Regions from separate parts of the Clostridium sp. DJ247 genome, predicted to be linked through region 1. Evidence: riboswitches for the same ligand, from Rfam matches in the RefSeq annotation. Region 1 holds a riboswitch; each other region holds the start of a gene.
The links. A riboswitch is a leader RNA that binds a small molecule or an ion and turns the genes downstream of it on or off. The one in region 1 is predicted to bind S-adenosylmethionine.

Region 1 (10,649 bases):
GATATTTAAGTACAGAACTATTTGCTCAGAAATAAGAACTTCAAATTTAAAAAAAGGAGGATATCATATTTATGAGTTATGAAAGTATATTAGATGTGGGTTTGACTTCTAAAGAAAATAAAGGTGTAAAAGATAAAATTGTTGCAAAAAATGTAGGGCTTGTATATAACTTAAAAAACTCTAAATTAGCAAAAAAGGAAGAATTTGTAGCTGTTAAAGATTTTAATCTTAATGTGAGAAATGGGGAATTTATTTCAATTGTTGGTCCAAGCGGATGTGGAAAATCAACTTTTTTAGATATAGCCTCTGGCTTGGTTACAAAAAATACCGGTGAAATTTATATTGATGGGAAGCTTGTAAAAGGTCCTGCACTAGACCGTGGTATAGTAATGCAAGGTTATGCTCTTTTTCCTTGGAGAACGGTCCAGAAAAATGTTGAATTTGGATTAGAAATAAAAAGGATAAAAAAAAGATAGAGCAGAAATAAGCAAAAAATATATTGAATTGGTAGGTTTAAAAGGCTTTGAGTCAAGATATCCTCATGAACTGTCTGGTGGCATGAGGCAAAGAATAGCTATTGCTAGGGCTTTAGCTTATGATCCTGAAGTACTGCTTATGGATGAACCTTTTGCTGCTGTTGATGCTCAGACAAGGGAGTCTCTGCATGTAGAATTGCTTAGAATATGGGAGAAGACAAATAAAACTATAATATTTGTTACCCATAGTATTGAAGAAGCAGTTTTTTTATCGGATAGAGTAGCTGTAATGACAAGGAATCCAGGTACTGTTAAAGAAATTATTGATATTAATTTGCCAAGACCTAGAGATAACGGAGATTTAAGATCATCTACAGATTTCAGTTTGTTGAGACATAAAATATGGGAGTTGCTTCAAGATGATTCCAAAGAAACTAAAAAAACCGTACAAAATTCAAAGAATGTAGCACAGGAGATATCTTCTTATGCAACATTATAAAAAAAAGAAGTTATTTATGGAAGGCACAATAGTTAATAAAAAACTTATTTAAATATTTTGGGTATTGACATGGAATAACATATTTAGTATTATTTATATAAAGTATATATTTACTATATCTTATTAAGCGTTTTAGTTTTTTATAAAAATTAAATATGATTGTTCTTATCAAGAGCGGTGGAGGGACTGGCCCTATGAAGCCCGACAACCGGTACCTATTATTAGGTGTAGCGGTGTCAATTCCTGCAGAATAGTTTTTACTAATCTGGTAGATAAGAAAAATAGTAGTTTTATGGAATAAATTTTGTTAATGAAAGCTATTTTTCTTATTTAGAGAAAGATAGCTTTTTATTTTTATGAAAAATCCTTAACTGTAGATATGAAAGCCATTTGGTAATAAAGATTTTTAAAAATAACTTGTTAGTTGCAATATTATATTTTATGATTTTACATTAGTTGATCAGAAAGACTGAAGACTAGTAAACTGTTTTACAGTGGATAGCTTTGGTCTTTTTTATTTTATCTAAAAAGATAACTAATTTAATAGCTTTCATAATTATGATATAAGGTCATTAATTTAAAGAATAATTATATGAAGTAGGTATAGGAGATGAATATAATGTCAGTAAATCAATATGAACTAAAAAATATTCAAGAAAAAACAGCCTCACACCCTTGCTATAACCAAGGAGCTCATCAATATGCTAGAATGCATATACCAGTAGCACCAAAATGTAATGTTAGCTGCAATTTTTGTAGTAGAAAATATGATTGTGTAAATGAAAGTAGACCTGGTGTAACAAGTGAGGTTTTAACACCAGAGGAAGCACTTGAAAAATTTAAATTAGTAAAGAGCAAAATAAATAATTTAACAGTTCTTGGCATAGCGGGGCCGGGAGATCCTTTAGCTAATTTTGATGAAGTTAAAAAATCTATTGAGCTAATTAGAGAAGAATCTCAAGAAACAACCTTCTGTTTATCTACTAATGGATTAATGTTACCTTTTTATGCTAAGGAACTAGTGGAGTTAGGAGTTTCCCATGTAACAATAACTATAAATGCAGTTGATTCTAAAATAGGTGGCAAAATTTATAAATGGATTAACTACTTGGGAAATAACCTTACAGGAGAAGAAGCAGGAGCTACACTTTTAAATAATCAATTATCTGGACTTAAATATTTAACTTCTAAGGGAGTTATTTGTAAAGTTAATATTGTAATGATTAAAGGTATTAATGACCAGCATATTCCAGACATAGTTAAAAAGGTTAAGGAATGTGGAGCTTATGTTACTAATATAATGAGAATGATACCTGTAGAAGGTAGTGTATTTGCAAATCTATCTAGTGTTAGTAATGCTGAATTAAATGAAATGAGAAAAAAATGCCAACTAGATCTAAGACAAATGTATCACTGTAAACAGTGTAGAGCTGATGCTATAGGTATTTTGTCACAGGATATTTCTGCAGACTTTAGGGATAAAGGTTGCGAAAGTAATGGTTGTGGAAGTAAAGGGTGCGGAAGTATAAATAAATTAAAAGAAAAAGATATAGAGAGAATTGAAAATAATAAAGAAGAGAGTATTAAGGATGATAAAAAAGCATATAGGTTTGCTATATCAAGTAAATCAGGTATAAATATAGATCAACATTTTGGTCATGCATCGGAATTTTACATTTATGATTATATAAATGGTGAAATCAAATTTGTAGAAAAAAGATCTATAGATAAATATTGTAATGGAGTAGAAGAATGTGATGAGCATGAGGATAAAATTCTAAGAATTATAGAAAAGATAAAGGAATGTGATGCTGTATTAACCTTTAGAGTAGGTTTTGAACCTACAAAAAAATTAGTAGAAAAAGGGATACAAATATTTCAAATGTATGAGCCAATCAATAAAGGTATAGAAAAAGCAGTAGAATTGTTAAGAGCGAATGCTAATGTAGTTTTTGTGTCAAAAGATGTAAAGGAAACGAATTTATAGTTGACCAGAAATACTGGAGACTTAGATTTCTCAATGTTAACTCAGTGAGATATTCTAAGTCTATTTTGTTTATATTAAGAATTTTATTAATTAGGTAGGGGGATAACATGAGCAAATTTGTTGATAGACCCAGGTATACATGTGCTTTAGGAGGGGCTTTAGGTACAATTCGTGCATTACATCGAACTATTCCTATAATTCATGCAGCACCAGGTTGTGGTAGTAATCTTTCAAATGCAATAAGCCCAGGAGCAGGTCATTTTGGAAGCGGATACGCTTCAGGTATGTCATTACCAAGTTCTAATGTTATAGAAAAACATATAGTATTTGGTGGTGAGAAAAGATTAAAGGAGCAAATACAAACTACCCTTGAAATAATGGATGGTGATTTATATGTGGTAGTAACAGGTTGTATGGTGGAAATGATAGGTGATGATACTAAAAGTGTTACTGGTGAATTTGCTAATAGTGAAAAGCCTGTTTTAAATGTAGAAACAGGTGGATTCAAAGGTAACTCTTATACAGGCTATGATTTGCTTCTAGAAGCATTGTTTAAAGAATTTGTTATAAAAAAAGAGGAAAAGAAACAAGATGTAGTAAATATATTTGGTTTAGTACCAGGTCAAGATGCTTTTTATAAAGGTAATTTGAGAGAATTAAAAAGACTTTTAAGTAAGCTTGGGTTTAAAGCTAATACTTTCTTTGGAGAAGAGGAAACTTTAGAAGATCTTAAAAATGCGGGTGATGCAAGACTAAATATAATAGTTTCAGATATTTATGGAATTAAGCCTGCTAAGGTTTTTGAAGAAATACATAAGACACCTTTTATTTCCACTTCAATACCAATAGGGGCAAGACAAACTGCAGAGTTTTTACGTATTGTAGGAAAGGCATTAGATGTTAAAGAAGAAACTATAGAGAATGTTATAAAAAAGGAAAAAGAAATATACTACGACTATTTTGAAAGAATATCTGATATATTTAATGACATTGATTTTCAACGTTATGGAATTGTAGTCGGTGATTCAAATTATGTACCAGCAGTAAGCAAATTTATATCAGATGAATTAGGTTGGTTGCCTTCACTTGCTGTTATTACAGATTTTTTAACTGAATCTCAAGAACAGATATTGTTATCAAGATTTGAAAATTATGCATCAGGGCTTAAACCTAAAGTTTTCTTTGATACAGATACTTCAGCAGTAAGAAAATATTTAAAAGATATATGGCCTCAAAATAATGGTAGTAAATATTATGACTCTTTAGGGGCAGCAGTAATAATAGGAAGTGCTTTTGAGAGAGATGTTGCACAAGAATTTGGTTATCCACTTCTAACGGTTTCTTTCCCTGTAACTAACAGATCTGTACTAAGCAGGGCTTATGCTGGTTTTTATGGTGGATTAAACTTAGTGGAAGATTTAATAAGTATACACGTAAGTGGTAGATAGGGGGCTAAAAGATTAACATCTTTTAGTAAAGTATAAGAAATATAGGAGGGAAAATATGAATTATATAAATAATGAAAAAGCACCCGTTCGTGAAGATAGATTAAAAGCCATTAATGCTTTTGGAGGTAGCTGCAGTTTCCTACAAGATTGTGCCAAAAAAGGATGTCTCAATGGATATGAAAGAAGTTTTGGACAAACTCAAGGCTGTCAATTTACCTTAAGTCTTGCAATTATTAATACTCTTCGTAATTCAGTTATTATAATGCATGGACCAATAGGTTGCGGTGCTTCTAGTATAGGAACTCTAGGCACAAGCAAAACCTTTAAGCAGCTTAGGGATCCTAATGCCAATGGATTAATATGGTTAAATACTAATTTAGACGAACATGATGTTATAAATGGTGGAGAAAATAAGCTGAGAGAAACAGTGTTATATGCAGATAAAGAATTTAGACCAGATGCAATTATAGTAGCTAATGCATGTGTACCTGCATTAATAGGTGATGATGTGGAGTCTGTTTTATTACAGCTTCAAAATGAAGTATCAGCTACCTTAGTACCTGTTCATTGTGAGGGTTTTAGAACTAAAATTATGGCCACAGCATATGATTCTGTTTATCATGGTATATTAAAGAAACTTGTAAAGGACCCAGAAAGAGAAGAAAGAGTATATGAAGATGAATTGGAGCAGCTAAAGGAAAAATATAGATTAAGTCGTACAGTTAATGTTCTAAATGTTTCTTCAATGAGCAGACCTGATGAAGTTGAGCTTGAGAGGCTGCTAAACGCACTAGGACTTAAGGTGAGATTTTTACCATGTTATGCTGAACCAGAAACCTTTAAACATGTATCAGAAGCAGCATTAAATGTAAGTATTTGTGCTACGCATGATGATTACTTTATAAAACATATAGAAGAAATTTATGGTATTCCATTTGTATTAAAGACAATTCCTATAGGTAGAAAAAATACTGATATTTGGATTAAGGATATTGCTGCTTACTTTGGGCTTGAAAAAGAAGCAGAAAAATTAATTGAAAAAGAAAATAGAGAGTTAAATGAAGCCTTAGAACCTTATAGACAGACATTAAAGGGTAAGACAGCATATCTTGCTGGGGGAGAAATAAGAATATTATCTACTGCAGAACTACTTATAGATCTTGGCATAAAAGTTCTTGGTATGAAAGGATTCCATTATGATGAGTTCGCAGATCCATTATTAGAGGTATTGCCAGATAAAGAGAGAACTACATTCAATGCTGCTACAGGTCAGCCTTTTGAACTAGCTAACCTTATAGAAAGAGACAAACCTGACGTAATTATAGGACATTCGGGTGGTAATAGTATGGTAGCTAAACAGGGTATTCCTGTATTACCTTTATTTGGACCAACCTACAACTATTTAGGATATTCAGGTTCCTTTGAAATCGCAAGAAGATTGAATAGATTATTTAAGAATACTATGTTCAATAAAAATATTGCAGAAAATACAAAACTGCCTTATAAAAAAGAATGGTTTGAAAAAGAACCATTTCACTATATTAAGCAAAGTTAACATTTGTTAAAATTACAAAATAGTATTATACCTGCAGGTGGCTTTATCTACGACCTTTGGTAAGTTCCAGAGGTTGTAGGTAGAGTTTAGCAGATATTTAACTTTAAAAAGGGTGTGAAATAATGACTGAAAGTATTTCACTTAAAGTGTATGGTATGACATGTACACTATGTTCTCTCACAATTGAATCAACATTGGAAAAAGTTGAGGGTGTTAGTGGAGTCACTGTGAATTTTGCAACGGAAAAAGCAAACTTAGAATATGATAACGAAAAAATAAAATTAGATGATTTAAAGAAAAAGATTGAGTCATTGGGTTTTTATACTGATGAAAGTAAATTAAAAAATGTAAAAAAAGCTTTAACAATAAGTGAAATTCAAAGAAATAAATTAAGAAATACTCTTATAGTAGCTATTATTTTAACTTTTCCTTTAATTTTAGCAATGGTTTTGGGTGGTTTGGGATTTTGTCATGATACTTATGATCCAAACACAGAAACTCAATGGGGTAACTTTATTCAATACTTAAGATATAAAGCTAGTGGACTTCATGATTGGAGACTACAGATGGCACTAGCTACCCCAGTTCAGTTTATAATTGGTTTTAAATTTTACAAAAGTTCTTTTTATGCTCTAAAGGCCAAAAGTGCTACTATGGATTTATTAGTAGTTATAGGAACTACTGCTGCTTACTTCTATAGTGTATATGTTTCCTTGGTGGAACCTTATAGCTATATATTTGGAATGAAAAATATTTATTTTGAAGCTTCTGCTACTATTATTACTCTTGTATTATTAGGTAAATATTTAGAATCTATTGCCAGAGGGAAAACTTCGAGAGCTATACAAAGCTTAATGCAGCTTAGACCCAAAACTGCAAAAGTTTTAAGAGACGGTGTAGAAAAAGATATTCCTATTGATGAAGTGTTAGTTGGTGATATTGTTATTGTAAAACCAGGAGAGAGAATACCTGTTGATGGAGTAATTATAGAAGGTTTTTCAACTATTGATGAATCCATGATTACAGGAGAAAGCATACCAATAGAAAAGAAAGAGAAAGACTTTGTCACAGGGGCTTCACTTAATAAATTTGGAGCATTTAAGTTTAAGGCTACTAAGGTAGAAAATGATACTATGTTTGCAAGTATAATCAAAATGATTGAAAGAGCCCAAGAAGGTAAGGCTCCTATACAAAAAATAGCAGATAAAGTATCTGGGGTATTTATTCCTATTGTTTTATTGGTAGCTGCAGCTACATTCATAATATGGTTTTTCTTTATCTATAATCACCAGATTTTTATTATAGATAAACCTATTATTTATGCTGTTTCAGTGCTTGTAGTCTCTTGTCCTTGTGCCTTAGGGCTTGCGACACCAGCTGCAATAATGGTTGGTATGGGAAAGGGTGCACAAAACGGAATATTAATTAAGAATGGAGAGGAACTAGAAAGAGCATGTAAGATAAATGCAATGATTCTAGATAAGACAGGTACTATAACAACTGGAAAACATAAAGTTACAGATATTATTATATTTGATGAGGAAAAAAGCCTGTATGATGAGGATAGTCTGCTGATTCTTTCTGCTATAGCTGAGAAAAATTCAGAACATCCATTGGGAGCAGCAATATATGAATTAGGAAAAGAAAAGTTTGGTTCAGATATTGGAGATCCAGATAAATTTGAAGCAATTCCTGGTAACGGAGTACATGCGGTTATTGAAGATAAAACAGTGTTAATTGGAACAAAAAAATTTTTAGAGCAAAATTCAATTGATGTAACAAAGTCAATTGAAACATTGAATTCTCTTCAGGAAAATAGTAAAACAGTGATTTTAGTGGCTGTTAATAGTTCATTAGTTGGAGTCATTGCACTATCTGATACCATTAAAAAAAATTCTAAAGAAGTTATTAGTGCATTAGAAAATATGGGAATAGAGGTTTACATGCTAACTGGTGACAATGAGAAAACTGCTTTGTCAGTAGCAAAAGCAGTTGGAATAAAAAATGTTATAGCTGAGGTACAACCAGAAAATAAAGCACAAGAAATCTCTAAGTTAAAAAAAGAAGGAAAAATTGTAGCTATGGTAGGTGATGGTATAAATGATGCGCCAGCCCTTGCCACTGCTGATGTAGGATTTGCTATGAGCACAGGTACAGATGTTGCAATTGAAACTGCAGATATTGTTATATTAAGGGATGATTTAACATCATTAGTATCTGCAATAAAGTTATCTCAAAAAACATTGAGAAAGATTAAACAAAACTTATTTTGGGCTTTTATTTATAATTTAATAGGAATACCTATTGCTGTTTTAGGATATTTAAATCCTGTTGTTGGAGCTGTAACAATGTCCTTAAGTTCAATATCTGTTTTATTAAATTCACTGAGTTTGAAAAAATTTAAAGTATAAGTTTCTATACTTATATAATTATATTTTTAAAATATATTGGAATAATCAAAAATCATGCTAAGTTGACCAGATATACTGGAGGCTAAGTTTCTTTTTAAATTTGGGAACTTAGCTTTTTTATACAAAATTTTATTTGTATGGGTTTCTAAATTAACAACTTTACTTATTGAAATACATATGTTTCCAGTTAAAAGATAACATTTAGATGTTTTTTAATAAGTGTTAGTTAAAGTTTTAGTTTGGAATCATATAGAAAGTGAGGGTTGTGAAAAATAAGCAGAAATATTAAAGAGAAAGGAGAGAAATATTAACTCAAGTGTTAGTGAAATAGTAATTCAAATATTTGAAATGCATAAATCATTATTTTATTAAAACTAAAAATTATATTATATAAGGGGGAGTATTGTACATGTTAAAAAACAGAAAACAGAAAAAATTATTTTTATTAATTAGTGCAATTACAATAGCTGCAACTTTAGGTATGACTGGCTGCGGCAAAAATACTGCAGCAACAAGTGGTGGATCAGCAAATGCTTTAAAAGCTGACGCAGATGGATTGATTCCCATTAAAACATGGACTAGAGTAGATTGTTCTTCAACTCCGTGGATTGTTGCTGATAAGAAAGGATTCTTTAAGGAAGAAGGGTTAAAAATAGTTTATACTGGTGAAACTCAAGCTACACAGCAGATTCCATCTATTCTAAATGGTAACAATGATTTTGGAGGTTGGCATCCTAATACATTTGCAGTTGCTAAAGCTTCAGGTGCTCCATTAGTAGGTATTTCGCCAGCTGGAATAGAACCTGGCCCAGAAATTGATCCTAAATTCCGTCATATGTGGTGGTTTGTAAATCCTAAGAGTGGTATCAAATCTGTTGAAGATTTAAAAAACTATAAAAAAGGTCAAAAGCTTAAATTTTCTACAATTACTAACAATATTTGTGCAGACTTCCTTGCTAACAAAATATTAGACAAATATGGTATTCCAAGAGATAGAGTTGAATGGGTTAGTATGCCAGATGTTCAGGCAGTACAGGCTTTAAGTCAAGGGTTAGTAGATGTGGCAGGGGTTCATCCTCCATACTATAAAGCAATGCAAGATTCAGGTGCAGTGAAAATTGTAGATACATCTGAAGCTAATCTTGGTGCATCTGCAGGATTATCATTCTACGTTGTAAGTGAAGATTTTGCAAAGAAAAATCCTGATGTTGTTAAAAGATTTACAAGAGCTATGGCAAAAGCAGGAACATGGGCAAATGCCAATTATATAGAAGCTGCTAAGTTAACAGAAGAAGCTATACATCAACCTGTAACTGGCTACCATTACTATGCTACCAGCACTAAAATTGATGAAAGTTTAGTAAAACCATGGATTGAAGATTTAGAGAAGAATAATGTAATACCTAAAGATAAAATTACTGCTTCTAATCTTGTAACTCATGATTTTGAGGACAAAAATGAGAAATAAAGATAATTAATAAGCTTGAATTGTTTATATGGTGGAGTTTTTAAATGCTCCACCGAATATAATTTGTTTATTGCAAAAATTATACTTTTAATCATAAAAAAGGAGGACATATATATGGCAAGAAAACAAGAATTAACTTTAGCAGGAAAGATAAACGTAGGTTTTAGAAAATCTATAGCATTAATAATTTTTTTCGCACTGTGGCAGATACTCCCTAGTGCTGGTATAATAAATAGTCAATTCATACCATCAATATCAGATATCTTGACTACATTGGTAAAGCTAGCATCAACGGGTGAATTATTTACTCATGTAAAAGCAAGCTTATCAAGAGCTATGGAAGGCTTTGCTCTTGCTGCAGTAATTGGTATTCCTCTTGGTTTTTTACTTGGAGGATGGTTTAAAGTTTTAGAAGAACTTATTGACCCACTTCTTCAGGTACTTGCACAGGTAAATCCTTTTTCACTTCTTCCAATCTTTATTCTGTTCTTTGGAATAGGAGAAGTTGCAAAAGTAGCTATTATTTTCTGGGTTTCTGTATGGCCTATACTTTTTAGTACAATAAATGGTGTTAAAAGCATTGACCCATTATTGGTAAAAGCAGCTAGGGCTATGTCTACTCCTAAGCTCTTTCTTTTCTGGAAGGTTGTACTGCCTGGGTCAGCTAGTATGATATTTAGTGGAATTAGATCTAGTGTAGGTAGTTCATTTTTGATGCTTGTAGCAGCTGAAATGATAGGTGCAAGTGCAGGTCTAGGATGGTTAGTTTTAAATGCACAGAATAATTACCAGATATCTAGATTGT
Region 2 (10,649 bases), on a different contig from region 1:
GTGTCCATATTTAACTAAAACACTAACGCCTCCTGGCGTTAAACCAACTCTATTCTCATTATTTTTTTATTTCTTTTGGTAAACCTATAATCATGATTCAATTCCTCCGTCTAAATATTTCTTTTTATTTAGTAGTGAAAAACAATAATTAATATGGCTTTTATATAGTATTATACTTAAGCAAGTATAGAAAATATGAATATTTAACAATTTTATTGATAATTTAATAAAATGAATTACATATTCTTAAAAAATTAATAAAAAGTTATCTAAAAAATATTGAAATTTATATTTAAAGTTTTATAATATATATTAAAGGGATAAAAATTAATATTATATTTTTCTTATTTATTATGTAAAGAGTACAACAAATTAAAGAAAAAATCAGAGTGATAAAAGATAGTCATATACGTTGAAAGTATTAATTTTATATAAATAATAAAAAAGTTAAGATAAAGTTTATTAGAACATATATGAAATTATTGGTAGTTCAGAAGAAGTTTAGAAACATTTGAAGGATAATGGGGGTGTAAGCAAATTGTTATGTGAAGAAAAAGTTTTAGATTATAATCAAATTTCAACTAATATGTTTTCATCTATTTATTCTGATACTGCCTATCATATTAAAGAAGTAACTGGTATTAAAGGTGGAACTTGTATTGATATAGGTGGTAACAACGGGTATCTAGGAATTGAAATGGCTAAAATAACAGATATGTTTGTATATTTACTTGATAAATCAATGTATGCGTTAAATGGTATAGGGAGAAAAGTAGAAAATGATAATGTAAGCAATAGAGTAAAAACTTTAAGAGGAGATGTTCATGACATTCCACTTAACAATCAATCAGTTAATCTTGTTGTAGGTAGTGCTTCTATAAATTTTTGGGAAGATCAGATAAAAGCTTTTAAAGAAATATATAGAGTACTTACACCCGGTGGAGTTGCCTATATTAGAGGAGATTTTCCAGATGCTAAACCTGATTATTATAGAGATAGAAAGGTTAAGCAAAAAGAAAGTAAATGGGAAAAGAGAAGAAAAAAAGTTGACGATGAGAATGTTGTTGAAAAGTTTGTAAAGATGTTAATTGAGATAAATATAAAAATCTTTGCAGTAACACAGGATGAATCGGGTTTATGGGTTGTTTTTAATAAATAAGTTAACCAACAAAACTAAGAATTTCCACAGGTTTTTAATATGGCGTACTTATTAGTGTAATTAAAACCTATTGGATGTAATTAAAATTTTTAATTACACTAATAAAACTCTCGAATATATAAACTATATTGAAATAAAATTCAATATAGTTTTTTGTTATATAGAATTTTCTATTTTTGACCTTAAAAAAATGTCCGTAAGGCATATTCGAGAAAAGAATTTTAAAATGATAAGATATTATGGAATATATGCCTTAAACTCTAATGTTTCCAGTATATAATATTAAAAATTACTCTGATATGAAATACACTCCAGCAATAATTAGAAATACCCCAAAAATCTTAGTAATCTCTAACCTCTGGTGTTTTAAAACAACTATATCTATATAAAAACTACTTAAAATTTGTGCAGCAATAACCATGGTTAAAGTTATAGTTATTCCTAGCTTTGGTACTGTCTTAGTTACAAAATAAATAGTTAATGCTCCAAATATTCCACCAATTAGCCACTGTAATCTTACATTTAACACTTTACTATATTCACTTAAAGTCCCGCTTAATATATTTACTATTAACATAACTAATAAGCCCACTAATAGACTATGTAGCGTTGCTACTTTAGGATTTATTGCTTTACCTAACTGCGAATTTATACTCGCTTCTAGTGTAGTAAATATTCCCGCTACTATTGCTAATACATATGGCATAATTTCTTTCACTAGTTTATAACCTCATAAATATTGCTTGTACATATGAGATTATATTTAATTTAGTAATAGAATATTACTAATCTTTTTTCTTTTATTTCTTCTATGGTAGAAGAAATAAAAGAAAATGGCTACTGCGATCATTGTTGTGAGGAAACTATAAATTGAAGTATAAATTAATATGCGTTGATATTTATTTACCTAAATCACGCCAATGCTCATTAGCTTCACTTAATTCCAATAGTGCAGAATTTTTATCATGATTTAGAATAGAAGCTTTAAGACGAGCAAGATTCACATTTAATGAGTTTATTTCATCTCTTTCTGAACTAAACTGAACTCTTTTAAGTACTATTTTCCATGCTGAGTTAAGTGTAGTAAAATTTGTTTCTGCTTCTGACCAGTTTTCTGAGATTATTGCTTTTGTAGTAGTTTCTATGTATTTTGGAACGTTATCGTAATCACTTCTTGGTTTTTTAAAGAAATTACTACTAAGCATTATAAGCACAAATAAGCATAAAGTAACTATTGGGATTGTGATTATTATAAATTTTCGCATAATTGTTCCTCCTAGAATAGGTATAATTTTAGTAGTTATATTTTGCTTTCTTAAGCAATGGTATAACTACTAGTAAGGACCATTGTAGTCACCTACATCTATAGGTTTCTTTATTTTATCACTATATTTATCTATATAAAGAGTACCTGAACTTTCCGCTGTAGCTAAGAATACCTCTGATGGATCTTTAATGCCTTGTTTCTTAAGTTCAGATTCTAGCCATTCAACATTTCTGTTAACTTGCCTTAAATTTTGATGTATTATCACTCCATCGTATATTAGCTCTATACCAATTCCGCTATCTTGAGGAGGAATTTTCATGTCCTTTGGGGTTAGTGGCTGATTCTCTGGCTTTTTTAGAACAGATATTTCACCATTAGTTTCAAGCACAGCATACTGAATTTCAGTTAAATTAAAAATCCCTTTAGTTCGTAATTGTCCTTGTAATTCAGAAATTTTATATCTCATTTTTCTTAAGGTATTCTCCATTATCTGGCCATTCATAATTACTATTGTAGGTTCTCCATCGATAAACTTTGATGCATACCTAAATTTCATTGTAATCCACTCCATAATAAGACCACAAGTTATCCAAACTAGTAGTCCTACCCAATGAGGCCATGCTCTGCTGGATAAATCCGTTGTTAAGGTACCGGCAATAGAGCCAATAGTAATACCTAAAATATAATCAAAATAAGTAAGTTGACTTATCTGTTGCTTACCTAAAATTTTTGCGAATATTAATAAAGAGAAGAAAGCAATTATAGCTCTTACTAATGCAACAAGTCCTTCATTCAATGTAATCACTCCTATCTATAATCATGTATATATCTTTTCATAAATTTAAAAATATATACATAATTTTACTTTCAGAAATATCAGGTTTATAAAGCACGTTTATTAATGAAGTATAAATTAGTTTGTATTGTTGTATGCACTGATAGAATGTATACTGATGCTGAATATTATTCTAATCTTAAGGTGACAGTGAAAATGATTTATCTATATCTATAGTTCCAATACTGAAACTTAACTTATATTCCGGAGGATAGCTTAAGTTGTGAGCTAGGAACTTTAGTATGTTTAAATATATAAAATTTATCTTTTATATTGTATAATTATATGTAAATATTGGGGGTGTTAACAAATGATATTTGGAGATATAAAAAATACTGCTGACATGGAAAAAGTATATCCTAGTTCAATAATGAAAGCTATAGATCACTTAAAAGGTATTGATTTTCACAGTGTTGAAGCTGGAAAATATGAAATCCAAGGTGAAGACATGTACTATACTGTAATGGATGTAGAAACTAAAGAGAAGCATTTATCAAAGCCTGAGATTCATAACAAATATATTGATATTCAATTTTTAGTAAAAGGAGAAGAACTAATAGGATTTGCTAGAGATACTAATAATGTAGTTTCTCAAGATTTATTAGAAGAGAAGGATGTTCTTTTTTATGAGAATACAGAAAATGAAATTGATTTAATTATGAAGCCAGGAAATTTTGCTATATTTTTTCCTAATGATGTTCATAGACCAACATGTGCAGTAAATGAAGCATGTTCCATAAGAAAAGTAGTTGTAAAAATTAATACAAAACTTCTGTAAAGAAAAAAGTTTATGCCCTGTTGGGCATATTTTTTGTGTGTTAAAAGCAGTATCTTAATTTGTTTCGATAAAGGTAGATAAGTCAGTAAAAGTAGAAGAACAAAAGAAACTTTAAAACTTTGATAGTATTTGAGCCTAAGTAACCCTATCAAAGCTCTAAAGTTTTTAGTGTGAGAAAATATTTATAATGTAGCATATTTCACTGTCAGATATTTCAAGCAAGTACTTATTGTATAAGAATATAAAGTTTTCTTTTATAATATCATAAAGCTTTTTATTGTCTGTTATATATGCATCTTTTTCTGGATATTCAACTGGAGATTCCCCTTCTTGAAGTATACTGTTCAACTTTTGAATAAAGTACTTTTTATCTAAGCAATTTAGAGAAACTATTTCAAATAATTCTTTATCATACTTAAGGTTATTATTTAAAAAACTTTTAAGAGCTACTGAACCACCCTGACCAGTTAAACATGCGGTTACTATGGCTACTTTATTTTTATTATTTTTTGGTTCTTTTAATGAACGATTAGTTTCAAAATATGAGTTAACAAGAAGCACTTCTTTATAAATATCATCTAAAGATAAGCCTAATAGAGTTTTTCTAGATGCTTCCAACATGTGTAAGGTTGAAACGAGGGGTATAACCTTTGCTGGAACATTAAACTCCTTTTCTATAGTTTCTGCAAAAGTAGTAAGAGAGCCCATATCAACGAGAAGAAGGTAACCACTAGAATTTATATCTTCCGATATGATTTTTTTCAGCTTATCTAAAACTGTAAAGGAGCTTTTATCAATAGGTGAATTAATACCTAACACGTTATTTTCGCCTAAAAGCTTATTAGCAACATCTGCCATAGAGGTTGCTGTAGATTCGCCGTGAGCAATAAGAATAATTTTCACTTTATCCTTATTCCTATTCTTATGAGTAAGTTGTTCTTCTGGTAATAGAAATATTGCTAAGTATCCTGCTTCATCTTCGGCAATTGAGTGGAGAACATGTTTTTCAATAAGTGCTTTAGCATTAAGAGCAACTTTAAATTCTTCAGGATACAGCTCTTTAATCTTATTTAATTCAGGATTAATAATAGTCTTACCGCTGTTAACTCTTTTAATGAGAGTATTTATATGCAGCGCTAGAGCGGTATACGTATTGTTACTAAAATTTCTTTTTAGTGCATTAGCTACATAGTATAGTACTTTGTCAATACAATCTAATATATCTTCACCAACAATACTCAATAAATTTTTCTTATTTATTTCTTCAGAAACTCCACTAATATGTTTTTCAAAGTATCTAGTTATATCTTTTTCCAAGATATTTTCTATGGCGATATTTGATATACCTTCAGACTTTAATTTTTCTAGTTTTTGTTCAATAATTTGATATATACTGCTATCTTCTTTTTTTAATGGTTGTTGAGTATTTTCTACAGATTCTTATGGAGCAACTATTTGTAATGTCTTTAGGTATGGTTAACACTATGATGGTAGGTCATATTAGTAAGGTAGATAAACCCGGAAAAATAATAGAATTAAAGGTTTAGTATAGGGTTAGGCAGCAGAAATTTAACTTACACCACCGAATATGCTGCCAAACTTCAGCACGTTAAAAACTTTTAATCAGTCTAAAGTTTTTAAAAGTGCCATCAGTTTTGGCAGCATATTCCTACGCATAAGTTAAATTTAAGTTGTGGGTATCTATATAGGATAACAAAATGAAATAATCTATGCTTTAAAAGTTTCTAAAAAGTCTTTAGTAGCTTCCGATAAGTATCGGTTTCTCGCCCATACTATAGCGGTTCGTGTTCTTAAAGACAGTTCGTTTATTTCCATATATTTCAGATCTGTAGTTGTAATGAAGTTAACAGCAGGTTTAGGAATAAGACCTATGCCAGCTCCTGTTCTTGCCCATAATAAGGTTGATATAGCGTCTTCACTTTCACAAAGGATTTTTGGTTCAAATCCAGCTTGGTGACAGGAACTTATTAAAATGTCTCTAAATCTCCCATCTATTATTAAAGGTTTATCTTCAAGTTCGGTTAAGGAAATATTACCTTCAAGTTCTTGAAAGTATAAGTCTTCCTTAACCGCCGCAACCATTGGTTCATCTGATAACAGTATTGATTCGAAGATTTCTGAATTAAAAGGAGTTAGTACAATTCCTATATCTATTGAACCCTTATTTAGTAAATTTAATATATTATATGTATTACTTTCCTTTATTTGAAAAGTTACATTTGGATGCTTTTTTTGAATAATGTTAAGACGTTCAGGTAAAAGTGTAACTCCTGCAGATTGAACAGTACCAATTGATAAAGTTTCCTGAAACCCATCCTTTAAATTTTTTAATTCTTTAATTGTATTTTCTGATAGCTCTAAAATTTGCTTAGAACGGTGCTTTAATACCTTGCCTGCATCAGTTATTTCAAATTTTCGAGTGTTTCTTTCAATTAACTTAATCTCCAGTTCATCTTCAAGTAATTTTAACTGATGGCTAAGAGGTGGTTGAGCTATATGCAATTTTTCAGCTGCCTTTGTTATGCTGCCTTCTTCAATAATAGTCAGAAAGTATTTTAATTGTCTAATATCCATATGAATAGTCACTCCTAATATTTTATTTATACTTTATTCATATTAATTCAATACTTTTTAAGTATTTTTCTTATGTATTTTTCTTTGCTATAATAATTTACAAGATCTAAGAAATGTAAAAATAAGTTTTATATCTCTAATTATAAATGGTTTTATTGTAATATTATATAAATATGAGTTATATTTAAAAACTTAACGTAGTAAATATTATATTTGTATATCTTTTAATTATGGTACTGCTATGACAGGAAGAGTAGGTTATAGGAAACTCCAAGAGAGAAATCCCCTAGGGTGTAAGGGATTTTGGGTGGAAAGTGACTGAAATGCATCCTAGAGCACTGAATTGAAATTTAGTAGGTTTCAGCGGGTACGCCCGTTAAAGCGTTGAGGGATTAATTGACCCTAAATAATAAGTTGTTATGTATAAATGTTTTGTACTTATACATAATAAACAGAGTGGAACCGTGGAAGTAAACTTCTGCCTCTGTAATTGAGGCAGGAGTTTTTATTTTATTAGCACTTGTTAAAAAATAAGGAGAAACTTACATAGGAGAGGGGTTAACCCCGCCTGATATTGTCTAGCTGGCAGTAGACACTACTCCTAGCTTATAGAAGCGAGAGTCTTAGGGCTGGTAGTAAAATGGATAAATTTAAATACAGTATTGACGAAACGAGAAAAATGGTTTAAGATATTAAATAAGTTGGAAATAAATGAATATAATGAGTTTTAAACCATATTTATTCTCTTATCAAGAGTGGTGGAGGGACTGGCCCTATGAAACCCGACAACCGGCATTTTGGTTAAAATGTATCGGTGTCAATTCCTGCAGGATAGTTTATATTCTGGAAGATAAGAAAAATAACTAAATTTAAGAGTAATTAAGTTGAACTTAAATTTAAGGCTGTTTTTCTTATTGAAGAAAAACAGCCTTTTAATTTTTAAAATAAAAATTCTAACTTGCAGCTGGCAGCCTATAAATAATCTAATGGAGGTTAATAAGCTAGCTTGCAATTTACTTAGCACTGTCACTTTATTTATGCATAACTTTACAAGTACATACTAATATCGATTTAACGCGTTACAACTTTGTATTGTTGAACTATTTTAATTATAAGGGGAGGTCAAAATGGATTTAATTAGCATTAAAGTTAATTTTAAACAAGCAAATTATATCAAAAATATTCTCATTGCATTAATAGTACCTATAATAATATTAATAATTTGGCAAATACTAAGTGACCAAGGTATTATTAGATCCTCTGTGCTTCCTTCTCCATATTTTATCAGCATAGCGTTAATTGATATGCTGCATACTGGAGAATTGTTTGAGCACCTAGCTATAAGTATATTAAGGGTTTTCAAAGGATATGCTTTAGGAGCTTTCTTAGGAATAACCTTTGGAGTTTTAATTGGACTTTTTAAATATGCTGAAAAGTCTCTTAACTTAGTAATAGGTTTTTTACGTCCTATCCCAATCGTAGCTTGGGTACCTGTGCTTATATTATGGATGGGTATTGATGAAGCCTCAAAGGTAACAGTAATAGCTATTGGTAGTTTTTGGCCAATATTAATTAACACCATCTATGGTATAAAAAACACAGATAAAAAATATTTAGAAGTTTCGCAAATTTTAGAAAAAAATAAATTTGATGTACTAATCAAAGTGGTTTTCCCGTCAGCACTTCCAGCTATTTTCACAGGATTACGTCTTGGAATAGGCAGTGCTTGGATGAGTGTTATTACAGCAGAAATAATTGCTGCAACCTCAGGTATAGGTTATAAAATTGCTTATGCTAGAGAATTGTCACAACCAGACATAATGTTAGTTGGAGTTTTTTCTATAGGAATTATTGGATTTTTTATAGATTTTGCAATCAAAAAGCTGGAGCTTTTAGTTATAAAATGGAATGTAAATAACTTAAGCCGATAAACAGTAAATATGATTTCTAAAATGATAAGAATTAAAAATAATTAATTATATTGAAGGTTGTAAGGAGATGAGAATAATGAGTCTTATATCAGAAGCAGCAAGTGCTATCAATATAGAAAATTTAAATAAAAACTTTAGAATAGATAACGGTGATGTTAATGTACTTAATAATGTAAATTTAACAGTTAATCAAGGTGAATTTCTAAGTATTGTGGGATCAAGTGGATGTGGCAAAAGTACTTTGCTTAGAATAATAGCTGGATTAGAGAGAAACTATAGTGGACAAATTTTTTTAGGGGGTAAACATATAGAAGGTCCAGGAGTTGATAGAGGAATGGTGTTTCAAGAAGCTCGTCTTTTCCCCTGGTTAACTGTAGAGGATAATATAGCTTTTGGGCTAAGTAGAAATACTTCTAAGAAGCAAAAGCAAGAGTTAGTGAAGGAGCATCTTGAATTGATAGGACTAAGCAGTTTTGCTAAAGCTTACCCGCACCAGCTATCAGGTGGTATGCAGCAAAGAATAAGTATTGCAAGAGCTTTAGTAAATAAACCTAAAGTACTTCTGCTAGATGAACCTTTTGGAGCACTTGATGCTATGACACGTATTAATATGCAGCAAGAAATTCTAAGAATTTGGGAAAAAGAAAATACAACTATGATTTTGGTGACTCATGATATTGATGAAGCAATTTATCTTGGCGATAGGGTTGCGGTTATGTCTAGTAGACCAGGTAAGGTTAAGAAAATAGTTCCCGTACCTTTAGCTAGACCTCGTGATCGCAGCGATTATGATTTTGTAAAAATTAAAAGAGAAATCTATGGTGAGTTTTTTACTGAAGTAGAAAATCCATTTGCCTATATTATATAAAAATAACTTATGCAAAATATAAAAAATTAATTATAGAAGGAGTAATATAATATGAGTTATGTAAGCTATTTAGAATGCTCAAAATGCAAAGAAAGGTATACAGCAGATGTGCCACGTAATTTATGTCACTGTGGAGGTCCATTATTAGTTAGATATGATTTAAAAGCCATAAAAAATAATGTTAAAAAAGATGTATTTAAAACTAGAGAAAAGGGCTTATGGAGATTTAAAGAGCTTTTACCTGTTGAGAAGGAAGAAAATATAGTTAATCTTGGTGAAGGAGATACTCCAATATTAAAAGCATCAGCTTTAGGTGAAAAGCTTGGAATAAAAAACTTATACATAAAGGATGAAGGCTTAAATCCTACAGGAACCTTTAAATCAAGAGGTGCAGCAGTTGGTGTTTCTAAAGCAAAGGAACTTGGAGTTAAAACAATAGCAATGCCTACAGCAGGTAATGCAGGGGGGGCTTGGTCAGCTTATTCTGCCAGAGCAGGAATAGAGTTGGTGGTGGCTATGCCAGAAGATGCACCTGATTTAGCTAAGAAAGAAAGTTTTATTTATGGCTCTAAAACATATCTAGTAAAAGGTTTGATATCTGATGCAGGTAAAATAATTGCTAAAGGAGTTCAAAGATATGGTTGGTTTGATGCAGCTACCCTAAAAGAACCTTATCGTATTGAAGGTAAGAAAACCATGGGACTTGAGATAGCAGAATATTTTAATTGGGAATTTCCAGATGCCATACTATACCCTACAGGTGGTGGAGTAGGCATAATAGGAATTTGGAAAGCCTTTCAGGAATTAAAAGAGTTAGGTTGGATTGGGGACAAGGTTCCTAAGCTTATTGCAGTACAATCAGAAGGTTGTAATCCTATTGTTAAGGCTTTTAATGAAGACCGTGAAGCCTCTGAGTTTTGTACAAATGCAAATACTATAGCTGGCGGAATACGTGTACCAAAAGCATTAGGTGACTTTTTAGTATTAGAAGCAGTAAGAAAAAGTAAAGGTACAGCAATTGAAGTAAAAGATTCAGAGCTTATAGAGTCCTTTAATTTATTAGCAAAAACAGAAGGATTGCTTATTTGTCCAGAAGGAGCAACTTTAGTTGCAGCAGCAGGCAAATTGTTAAAGGATGGATTCCTAAAACCAGATGAAAAAGTTGTTTTATTAAATACAGGTAGTGGTTTAAAGTATCCTAATTTAGTTGAAGACA
Region 3 (10,649 bases), on a different contig from region 1:
ATCCTAAATTCATTGGAAAGGCTTCAGCTGCTTCAAGCATTCTTTCCATATAAAAAGCACCTGGTGTACAGGTAGTTGCATTAGTACCATCTGCCGGCCCTGTTCCACCACCTATCATGGTAGTAATCCCACTGTATAAAGCTGTTTCTATTTGTTGAGGTGATATAAAATGAATATGAGTATCAATACCCCCAGCTGTAAGTATAAGACCTTCTCCCGCTAAAGCCTCTGTAGAAGCCCCCACAATCATATTAGAATCAACATTTTCCATAATATCAGGATTTCCTGCTTTGCCTATTCCTACAATCTTACCATTTTTTATACCTATATCAGCCTTAAAAATACCTGTATAATCCACAACTAAAGCATTTGTTATAACTAAATCAAGTACTCCTTCCGATCTTAAAGATATACCTGACTGTCCCATGCCATCTCTTAAGTTTTTTCCTCCACCGAACTTACACTCATCACCGTAAACAGTATAGTCTTTTTCTACTTCAATAATAAGCTCTGAATCAGCAAGCCTAACTTTATCTCCTACAGTAGGTCCATACATATTAGCATAGTCTCTTGCAGAAATTTTAAAGCTCATCTTTGCTCACCCCTTTAAATTTATGTTCTGCAGCCTTTAAAATACTTGTTTTTTTGTTATCTTCAGTAGCTGGACCTGCTGTTAAGTTATTTAAACCATGTACAGTGTTCTTGCCACCTAGTTCTACAAGCACTACATCTTTTTCTTCGCCTGGCTCAAAGCGTACAGCAGTCCCTGATACTATATCCAACCTCATTCCATAGGATTTTTCTCTATCAAATTTAAGACATTTATTTACTTCAAAAAAATGAAAATGTGAACCAACTTGAACAGGTCTATCTCCAGTATTAGCCACTATTATATTTGCTGTTTTTCTCCCCACATTACATACAATATCTCTGTCTTTAACAATAATTTCTCCTGGTATCATCATTAACACCTACCTTATTGGATTATGAACAGTTACTAGTTTTGTTCCATCTGGAAAAGTAGCTTCAATTTGAACTTCCTCCACCATTTCAGCTATGCCTTCCATAACATCCTCTTCCTTAAGTATCTGAGTTCCATATTGCATAAGCTCAGTAACAGTTTTACCATCTCTTGCAGCTTCCATAAGCTCCGAACATATCAGAGCTACTGCTTCAGGGTAGTTAAGCTTAAGTCCTCTATCTTTCCTCTTTTTTGCTAGCTCTCCAGCATAATGCAGCATTAACTTTTCCATTTCTCTAGGAGTTAAATACATGGTTTCACCTTCCTTTGAAAGAATCCTACTATACATAGTATTTAATTAAATTTTACAATATATTACCATAAGTTTTTATTAAATTATACCATTTTATTATAATTTTTCAAAATTAAGTAACATTATCCTGACAATATATTTTCATGACTGCATACTTTAATCATTACCAAAATATTATTATAAGTTAACAATAATCGAGAGGAGATGATATCATGAAACTAATATTTTTATTATACCTTTAGACATTGTATTGAGATGTATTATTTAAAGAACTTGGAATAATATCTGTTTTAATTGAATAGACCTATATTAGGAGCTTAATTAAAATCCAAGGAGGTAAAGAGTACAGTACTTCTAATATTTTTATGTTAACTATATATTGAACAAATCATTTTTAATATTGTTCAAATTAAAATATTAATGAATAAAATTTACGCAACAGAATAAACATCCTTCCATACTATAATAGTGCAAAGAGCTTTTCATATATTATATTTAGTAATCAATTCTTAAACATAGCAATTGTACATTATAACATATTCTTATAATACTTTTATAAACCTAGCTAAATAATAAAACTTAAAGTTAAACATGCATGATATTTACTAATCTTAGCTTTTGATCACATATTCTCCAATAATATTATTTGAAAGGAGACTATCTATGGAAGAAAAGATAACGTTTACTAAAAATAAAGAACCAAGTATCTTTTACCCTAAGCAATTTATTGAGTATTTAATTTCTATTTTTCTCTGTATATTTATAGTTATACCTGTTGTTTGCTTACCACTAGCTGCTGCAATAATAGAAAATGAGATGATATTAGATTCACTGTTAGTATTTCCCTTAGCTCTTTTTCTTTTAACTCCAATTATAATTTCATGCTACTTCCTAATAATAATAGTAGCTTTTAAGATTAAACGAATCTATATAGAGTTAACACCTGATAACTTAATTTTTAGGGGACCCTTCGGAATACAGATACTTGATATAATGTGCATAGAATCTATATGCAAGTCACAGGGTTATAGAGAATTATTTGGCTATGTAGTTATAAAAGAAAGATTAGGTTGCTTAAAAGCTACTCCTAAAACCCTAAGAATTCCACTTGGCTGCTTTTCAGATAGAGATATTTCAATGATTATTAAAGCTATTAAGGAAAAAAATAGTAGTATTCATATAGAGAATTTATACAATTAGGCTTATATTATAGATAATGATGAATTAGCTAGATAAATCTGAAATTGTTATAATTAAATATTGAATATTCTACAATTTATAAACACATCATTTCATCTTAAATATGTTTTAAAACGCAGAAATTTACCCTTTAAGTAGCCACCATAAACTGTTGTCTACTTAAAGGGAATATATTTTACTAGCTACTTAGTTTCACTTTATTTCTACCGCATCTCCAGTATATAATACTTATTTGTAAATATAAAGAAGATTGTAGTATTATAGATATCATCAACTTAAATTTAACTTATACGTAGGAATATGCTGCCAAAATTGATGGTACTTTAAAAATTTTTAACGTGCTGAAGTTTGGTATCATATTCGGTGGTATAAGTTAAATTTCGGGCATGGTTATCTATAGTTATTTATTTAATTCCAATACTTCATTTAAACTTCCAGTTCTATATCCTTCCAAATCTAATGTAACATATTTAAATCCAAAGCTCTTCAATTGTTTTGATATAGTTTCAAACAAATCATTATTGAAAAGTTTTACTATGTTTTCCTTTGGAACTTCGATTCTTGCTAAGTTATTATGACTTCTAACTCTTACTGCTCTAAAGCCTAAATCAATAAGATATTTTTCTGCCCTTTCTACCCTATCTAGCTCTTCTATCTTTATTTCCACGTCATATGGGATCCTAGACAACAAGCAAGCATAAGATGGTTTATCCCAAGTTTTTAAATCTAATTCCTTGGAAAACTCTCTAATCTCAGCCTTTACTATACCATTCTCCAAAAGTGGACTTTTTATATCAAGTTCTTTTAAAGCTCTAAGTCCAGGTCTATAATCCTTAGTGTCATCTGCATTAGTTCCATCTACTACATATTTAAAATTTTCTTCAGCTGCTTTTTCTTTTATTTTTGTAAAAACAGCTGTTTTGCATAAATAGCATCTATCAGATGGATTAAATTTTATTTCATCTATAATTACAGGAACTTCTAAAAGTTCATGCTTTATACCTATTTCTTTTGCTGCAATCTTTGCTTCTTCAATTTCCCATTTAGGTATATAAGGTGCCACTACGGTTAAAGCTAATGCTTTATCTCCCAAAGCCTCTTTTGCTACTTTAGCTACAAAGGTACTATCAACACCACCTGAAAAAGCCACAACTACACTTTCTAATTTTTTCAAATAGTTGATTAAATTTTTATATTTTATGTTTTCTATCATTTAGATTACACTCCTACTACTATATATTTTTTATTTATTAAATAAGCTGCCACCTTAATGGTAGGCATAACTATTTTCATGTTGACAAATATCAAGCCATTGTCCATCAGTTAAATCCATCAACTCTCTAGGTGCAACTTTTACAACAAAGTTTTTCAATCCAGCACATATATATATATAACTAATCTTTTTCAAAGAAACATCAATATAAACTTTTAGTGGTTTTTTTAGCCCCAAGGGACTTAGCCCTTCCAAAGGATGCCCTGTTATATCTATAGTTTCATTATTAGTTAATATTTTCGGTTTCACTTTAAAATAATTTTCATACTTATTACTGCTTATTTTCAAATCTTCTGATACTACAATTAATATGCTATCATTTCTTACTTTAAAAGCTAAAGTTTTTCCAACACACTCTGTTTCCAATGTTCTTTCCTTATGTTCATTATAAAGTTCACTTTCATTATTTAAGAATTTTGTAACTGAGCATTCAAGTCCCCTGCTTAAAAAATGATTTATAACACTATCCATACCCATTTTTATTCTCCTTTCACTAAATTGATATTATATGGGGAACTTCTTACATATACAAATATAAAAAATCTTCCTGTAGATAAGCTACAAGAAGATTATATCATTCTAGTTCCTTATCTTTCAGGTTACCACCACCTGTTGGAATTAGCACCTTGAAACAAAGTTCAGGTTGCTGGACGTCATAGGGCCAATCCCTCAGTCTCTCTTGATAAGAAGTTCCATATTCACTTAACCTTATTATAACAAAACAGTAATTAATAATCAATATATTTTGTTATAAATTAATTTTAATACATTCTTAACCTTTCCAATAAGGAGCTTTACATAAAATTCCCCAATTGTATTTACATTGCCATTGTGTTTATTTATAAACTATGATACTAATAATATTGAATACTATTAGTATAACTACGTTTTATTTGTAATATTTGCTTTAAATAATCTATTATAGATTCAACAGGGATTGCTCTATTCTTAAGTCTTTGCAAAGCTGACAAGTTAAAATAATTTTAAAAATTTAAAGCTGATATAAGAAAAGGGAGATACTATGTTTAATAATAAACCTTTTAAAATTTTTTTAGGAATTACTATACTTTCAATATTAACTTTTTCTTTTTTATCTTATAGTGTTAATGGAAAAATATCCAAATCTGTTAACAATTCATCAACTAACAATAGTGCTGAAGTAAATAATACAATTATTAGTAATTATGATGATTATTATAATGCAGTTAAGAAAGCTATGAGTAACTATGATAGCAGCATAACTCTTAGAATAAAAAATTATAATAAGAAAATATATAACCTTGATGTATTTAATAAAATTTTAGAGAGTACTCCTGAATTAAATGGTATTTGTATAAAAGCTTCAAGTACAGTAAAATTTTCTATTCCTATTAAGTTAATAATAAATTTTGAGTACATTGACAGTAAAGAAAATCTGAAGAGTAAAGACAAGATAGTACATGAAAAGATTCAACAAATTGTAAATAGTGTAATTAAACCGGGCATGAGAGATTATGAAAAAGAGGCAGCTCTTCATGATTATATAATAAATAACTCTAAATACGATAACAGATTCTATACAGGTAATATGCCCAAAGAATCTAATACAGCTTATGGTATCTTAATAAAAGGCATTGGTGTATGTCAAGGATATGCAGAAGCTATGGACATGCTATTGAAAGCCGTTGGTATTGAATCTATACTAGTAATTGGTGATGCTAATGACAGTAAAAATTGGATTAGCCATGCTTGGAATATAGTTAAAATAGGTGGTGAATATTATCACCTAGATACAACTTGGGATGATCCTACTACCCGTGATGGTTCAAATCATCTTAGGCATTCTTATTTTAACGTTACAGATGAACAGATTAGTAAAAATCATAGATGGGATAGAAGTAAATATCCTAAATGCATAAATACTCAGTATAACTTTAATAATTTAAACTTAGTTGAAAAAGATGAATCTGGAAACATTATAACTGTAGTTAAAAATTATAGTGAATTTTATAAGACTATAAAGAATGCTCTTGGTAATAGTACTACTAGTGTAAGTATAAAAATTTTAAATTATGATGGAAATATCTATGATGTAGAACAGTGCGTTAGTAAAGCTTATGATGCTTTAAAAAGAGGTGGAAAATTTAGTTGGGTTAGCTATAATGACGAACTAAATAATTCTAAATATATAACCATAGATTTTCAGTAATTAATAACATATAACCACCAGACTGGTATATATGACGTCATACTGGTGGTTATTATATTCTATAGACATAGGTTTCCTGTAGACAACCTCGTTAACCTTATATCCTTATCTTTTTTTAGATATCTCAATTTTAACTTTTCTTCCACATAAATTTTTACCTTGGCAATACTTTAATATGGAATCAACGGAATCCTCATTTACATCAATAAATGAAAACTTTTCAAGAATATCTATGTTACCTATATCTACTCTACTACTGGTAACATTATCATTTAAAAACTGGATTAGCTGTTTAGGGTTAAGCCTATCCATACGTCCTACGGTGATAAATAATCTTGTAAAATTAGATGTTGATCCTATAAGATTTTCTGTATAATCGTAGCTTATTTCTTTTTCGTAAATCATTTTTAATAAAGCAGCTGCTACATCAACTAAATTGAATTCTTCATCCAATTCTGCCGCCAAAGGAACAAACTTTTTATAGTCTTCAGTTTCAAGTGTTTCCTTTATTTTCACAACTATACTCTTATATTTTGATAAAAATATCTCATCAACTGTTGGGATTTCTTTTCTTTTTATTTTACTTTTTGTATATTTTTCAATCTGTTTAAGAGTCATATATTCTCTAGCGGTAACAAGAGTATACGCAACTCCTTCTCTCTTAGCTCTTCCAGTTCTACCAATTCTATGAACATAAGATTCTATATCCTGCGGAAGATCATAATTAATAACATGAGATACATTTTCAACATCAATACCTCTTGCTGCAACATCAGTAGCTACTAAGAAATCTAAATTACCTTCTTTGAATCTTTTTAAAGTGTTTGATCTGTGATTTTGGCTCATATCTCCATGCATGCCTTCTACATTATAGCCTCTTGCCTGCATAGTATCTACTAATTCATCTACACCACGTTTTGTCTTGCAGAAAATTATGGCTGCAGTAGGTTCTTCAGCATCTAATATTCTACATAAGCATTCAAATCTATCCTTTTGTTTAATTTCATAATAATATTGAGACACAGTAGCTACTGTCATTTCATTTTTTACAATTGATACATGCTTACTATCAGGTTTCATATATCCTTTAGCTAATTTTTTAATTTCATTTGGCATGGTTGCTGAAAATAATAATGTCTGTCTATCCTTATTACAGTTTTTAATAATTTCTTCTATATCATCAATAAATCCCATGTTTAGCATTTCATCAGCTTCATCAAGTATAAAAAATCTAATAGCACTAAGATTAATAACCTTTCTTCTTATCAAATCTAATACTCTACCTGGAGTTCCAACTACTATATCTATTCCTTTTTTTAGAGCTTTGATTTGTCTTTCAATGGGCTGACCACCATACACAGGCAGCAGCTTTACTCTTGTATACTTAGCTATACGATTCAATTCATCGTTTACCTGAATTGCTAATTCTCTTGTAGGCGTTAATACTATACTGCTTATTTTTCCACCTAATTCACCTATATTATTTAAAACCGGAGCTCCAAAAGCAAGAGTTTTTCCGGTACCTGTCTGTGCCTGACCAATAACGTCATGACCTTCTAGGAGAATAGGTATTACCTCAGCCTGAATTTTTGAGGGTTCTTCAAATCCCATATCATCTATAGCCTTCAATATGTTTTCATTTAGACCTAAATCATAAAACTTTTTATTTTCCATTAACATTCCTTCTTTCAATTAATTATTTCTTTTGAATAATATTATTTGTTTATTATAAAAACTCATAATAAATTATTTAATCTACTTCATTACAAATTAAACTGTTATTTATGTGTACTATATAAAGTTTTAACCCTATATTCAAATATATACACTAATAAAAACATTTCTAAGTATTGTTATATTTCAACAACATATATTTTTAGTTTAACCTATAAATTCCACAAAATTAATAACAATAAAAAAACCCTATAAGAGTTATCTCTCATAGAGTTTATCCACAAATAGAATTATCTTCTGAATTCTCTATTGTTGTTTTGTTGTTTTCTAGCTCTTCTGCAATCAGCACATCTTTGTGGCTCATTTTCAAAACCTTTTTCTTTATAGAAAGCTTGCTCGCCTTCTGTAAAAACAAATTCTTTTCCACAATCTTTACAAACTAAAGTCTTATCTGCCATTTCAACATTCCTCCTTTTTATAGTTAAGATTTAAACTGATTTACATAACTTCTTATTAAGAGGAAATGTCTATAATCTTATTAAATCCTTATTGATCACATTAAGAGTATAACAGTTATATAAATAATATGCAACAACTAAAATGAAAATAATATCTTTTTAACATTATTTTTCTAGACATTCAGCTAAACATTCTTTTATAACCTCTTCTGTAGTTACGAATATTTCTTCAACGTTCATTTAAATACCTCTAAATAATCCCTATAGAAATGCTACAAAATAAAAGTATACTATTAAAAAAGTACTTAGTATAAACCTTGAAGAAAATTTTAAAAATTAGGAATTAAATTAGAATATTGAAATAGTGAGTTCAAGAATTGTAAATAAAAGATTCGTCAGTTTTCTAATTTTATTATAACTCTAATATTTGAAACAACTTTGATTTTGCAAATTATACTCTGCAACTTCTCTACAAGAAATAAAATTTATTTTATTCACACTTTAAAATATATCTTATTATTTGTTAAAGCACAATTTATTTTTATTGAAAATATACTTTAGTATATTAAATTGTTATGCTTAAGTTAATAAAAAATCATATTATAAATATACTATTCACAAAGCATTATTTATAAACCTTACTATAAACAGTATTTTTTGACTTAGTTTCTGATCGTGAAATCATTTCCTGCACAATATTCATATAAGCTTCAGATACCTCTGGACATACTGTTAGTATATTATCTATAACAAAATCAATATTACTATCATCTATAACTTTCCCACTATTCTCCTCATCCAAAATTATATTTTCACTATCTAGATGACTATATATAGTGTTTACAATCGGTGCCTGCATTACTTCATTATTTTCCATGCATCTTTCTGAAAAATATAATATTCCATCAATAACTATAAATTGCCCATATGCATATTCTTTTTCTTGTTTAACTGAACAATCATCCAAATTACAACAGTATTTTGTGTGCTCCACATGTTTTAAGTCTAGTATATAGCTATGTTCTCTTCTCACTAATACAGTCCTTACTTCAAGTTCTAAAAGTCTTTTCTTCATGTGTTTGGAAAAATTCTCTCCAAATTCTGCAATAAACTGTTTTATTGATATTGTCCTTTTCATCTTATAATTTTTTTTCACTATAAATATTCTCCTTTTAATTATTCTTTTTTATCTATCCTTAATTTAATACTACATGTTGAAATTCAATTTATACGCTATGCAGTTCTAACTTACCAACATTTTGTTAAGATAATTCATCTGTAGTATTAATTAGTTTTTGACTTATGAAGACGTGATTTTAAGCATAGTACTTGCTATATGAACCTATACTGTTTAAGTGAGATAAAAAACCACCTTTATGAAGGTGGCATAACATTTGCTGTATATTAAAATTCTTAAAATTTAATATGGCTAAACATTTACAGTTTTACAACATTAGTAGCTTGAAGACCCTTAGGTCCTTTTTCCACTTCAAATTGAACTTTTTCTCCTTCTTCAAGGCTCTTTCTAGCCTCATTTCCTTGGATTGCAGTGAAGTGAACAAAAACATCATTTTCTCCTTCAGCTGTTATAAAACCAAATCCTTTTTCTGAATTAAACCATTTTACTGTTCCAATTTTCATTAATTGTCCTCCTAAAGATAAACACATTATTATTGACATATTATTTTTACATCAAAAGTGTTTTTTTAAATTATTCTATTAGTATATCACAATAATTTAAAAATAACAATTTTTTTTTAATTATATAGCATTTATTTAATTTTTAGTATACATTTTCAAGTAGTTTGGATACTATAATTATAGTCAAAACAAATTTATCCGATAACTACCCGCTCTAATACTCATATATTTATAGGAAACTCCTCTTCAGAGGAGTACTTAAAGAGTAAGCGACCATATCAAAATCACAGATTTTGTATGTCTGCTTAACCGATTCGCACAAAATCACAGATTTTGGCTCTCTGCTTAAGTGGGAGTAAAGAGCTGCTACATCTCTGGATTCGTTCAACTAAGAATCAGGTGGGGGGTAAAAATGCCTAAATGGCATTTAACGGGCAGTTTAACCATGGTAATCGGCTATAAGAAACTTCCCTAGGGTCGTAAGACAAACCCCATCTGATTCAAGTTTCACTTTATTATGTATTCTATAATCTATTTGGAAAGAAAAAATATTGGACTTCTTGTAAAAATAATGTTAAGATTAAACAAGCTAATAATAAAATCGTACTAATATTTTAAAATAAATCATAAATTATTTGTTAATAGAATAAAAACGTTTTAGAATGTTAAATACTAATATATTATATATAATTTATAATTTTAAGCAAAAAATTCGGAGGTGTTGTGTTATTAATAAAGATTTTAATTTAAATGAAAGTATAAGGGAAAGGGAAATTAGATTGCTCGGTGAAGAAGGTAGTCAAATTATTAATACTAGAGAAGCTTTAAATCTCGCTAGAGAAAAAGACTTGGATTTGGTTATGATTTCACCAACAGCTAATCCACCTGTATGTAAAATAATGGACTACAGTAAATTTCTTTATGAACAAGCTAAAAAAGAA

Region 2: linked by a shared signal. The riboswitch ahead of HGI79_RS20995 (ABC transporter permease) and the one ahead of nifB (nitrogenase cofactor biosynthesis protein NifB) in region 1 are both predicted to bind S-adenosylmethionine.
Region 3: linked by a shared signal. The riboswitch ahead of HGI79_RS13050 (YbaK/EbsC family protein) and the one ahead of nifB (nitrogenase cofactor biosynthesis protein NifB) in region 1 are both predicted to bind S-adenosylmethionine.

The regions. Positions count from the first base shown of each region.
Region 1 is NZ_JABAIW010000022.1:1,176-11,824, reverse strand. Features, by position in the region: gene cysK (cysteine synthase A) at 1-35, shown strand, start outside; partial or broken gene HGI79_RS10450 (ABC transporter ATP-binding protein) at 72-975, shown strand; SAM riboswitch class I at 1,138-1,254, shown strand; gene nifB (nitrogenase cofactor biosynthesis protein NifB) at 1,595-2,962, shown strand; gene HGI79_RS10440 (nitrogenase component 1) at 3,070-4,410, shown strand; gene HGI79_RS10435 (nitrogenase component 1) at 4,466-5,965, shown strand; gene HGI79_RS10430 (cation-translocating P-type ATPase) at 6,088-8,376, shown strand; gene HGI79_RS10425 (ABC transporter substrate-binding protein) at 8,786-9,844, shown strand; gene HGI79_RS10420 (ABC transporter permease) at 9,959-10,649, shown strand, end outside.
Region 2 is NZ_JABAIW010000083.1:835-11,483, forward strand. Features, by position in the region: partial or broken gene HGI79_RS20955 (hypothetical protein) at 1-54, opposite strand, end outside; gene HGI79_RS20960 (class I SAM-dependent methyltransferase) at 512-1,159, shown strand; gene HGI79_RS20965 (DMT family transporter) at 1,449-1,877, opposite strand; gene HGI79_RS20970 (DUF4363 family protein) at 2,059-2,424, opposite strand; gene HGI79_RS20975 (DUF421 domain-containing protein) at 2,494-3,222, opposite strand; gene HGI79_RS20980 (YhcH/YjgK/YiaL family protein) at 3,572-4,039, shown strand; gene HGI79_RS20985 (PRD domain-containing protein) at 4,205-5,356, opposite strand; gene HGI79_RS20990 (LysR family transcriptional regulator) at 5,768-6,634, opposite strand; T-box leader at 6,867-7,123, shown strand; SAM riboswitch class I at 7,378-7,491, shown strand; gene HGI79_RS20995 (ABC transporter permease) at 7,762-8,565, shown strand; gene HGI79_RS21000 (ABC transporter ATP-binding protein) at 8,642-9,433, shown strand; gene HGI79_RS21005 (threonine synthase) at 9,485-10,649, shown strand, end outside.
Region 3 is NZ_JABAIW010000030.1:33,010-43,658, forward strand. Features, by position in the region: gene ureC (urease subunit alpha) at 1-592, opposite strand, end outside; gene ureB (urease subunit beta) at 582-962, opposite strand; gene ureA (urease subunit gamma) at 972-1,274, opposite strand; gene HGI79_RS13040 (hypothetical protein) at 1,938-2,474, shown strand; gene larE (ATP-dependent sacrificial sulfur transferase LarE) at 2,875-3,687, opposite strand; gene HGI79_RS13050 (YbaK/EbsC family protein) at 3,742-4,224, opposite strand; SAM riboswitch class I at 4,332-4,436, opposite strand; gene HGI79_RS13055 (transglutaminase domain-containing protein) at 4,769-5,935, shown strand; gene HGI79_RS13060 (DEAD/DEAH box helicase) at 6,041-7,609, opposite strand; gene HGI79_RS13065 (zinc-ribbon domain-containing protein) at 7,900-8,067, opposite strand; gene HGI79_RS13070 (hypothetical protein) at 8,693-9,223, opposite strand; gene HGI79_RS13075 (cold-shock protein) at 9,505-9,708, opposite strand; gene infC (translation initiation factor IF-3) at 10,371-10,649, shown strand, end outside.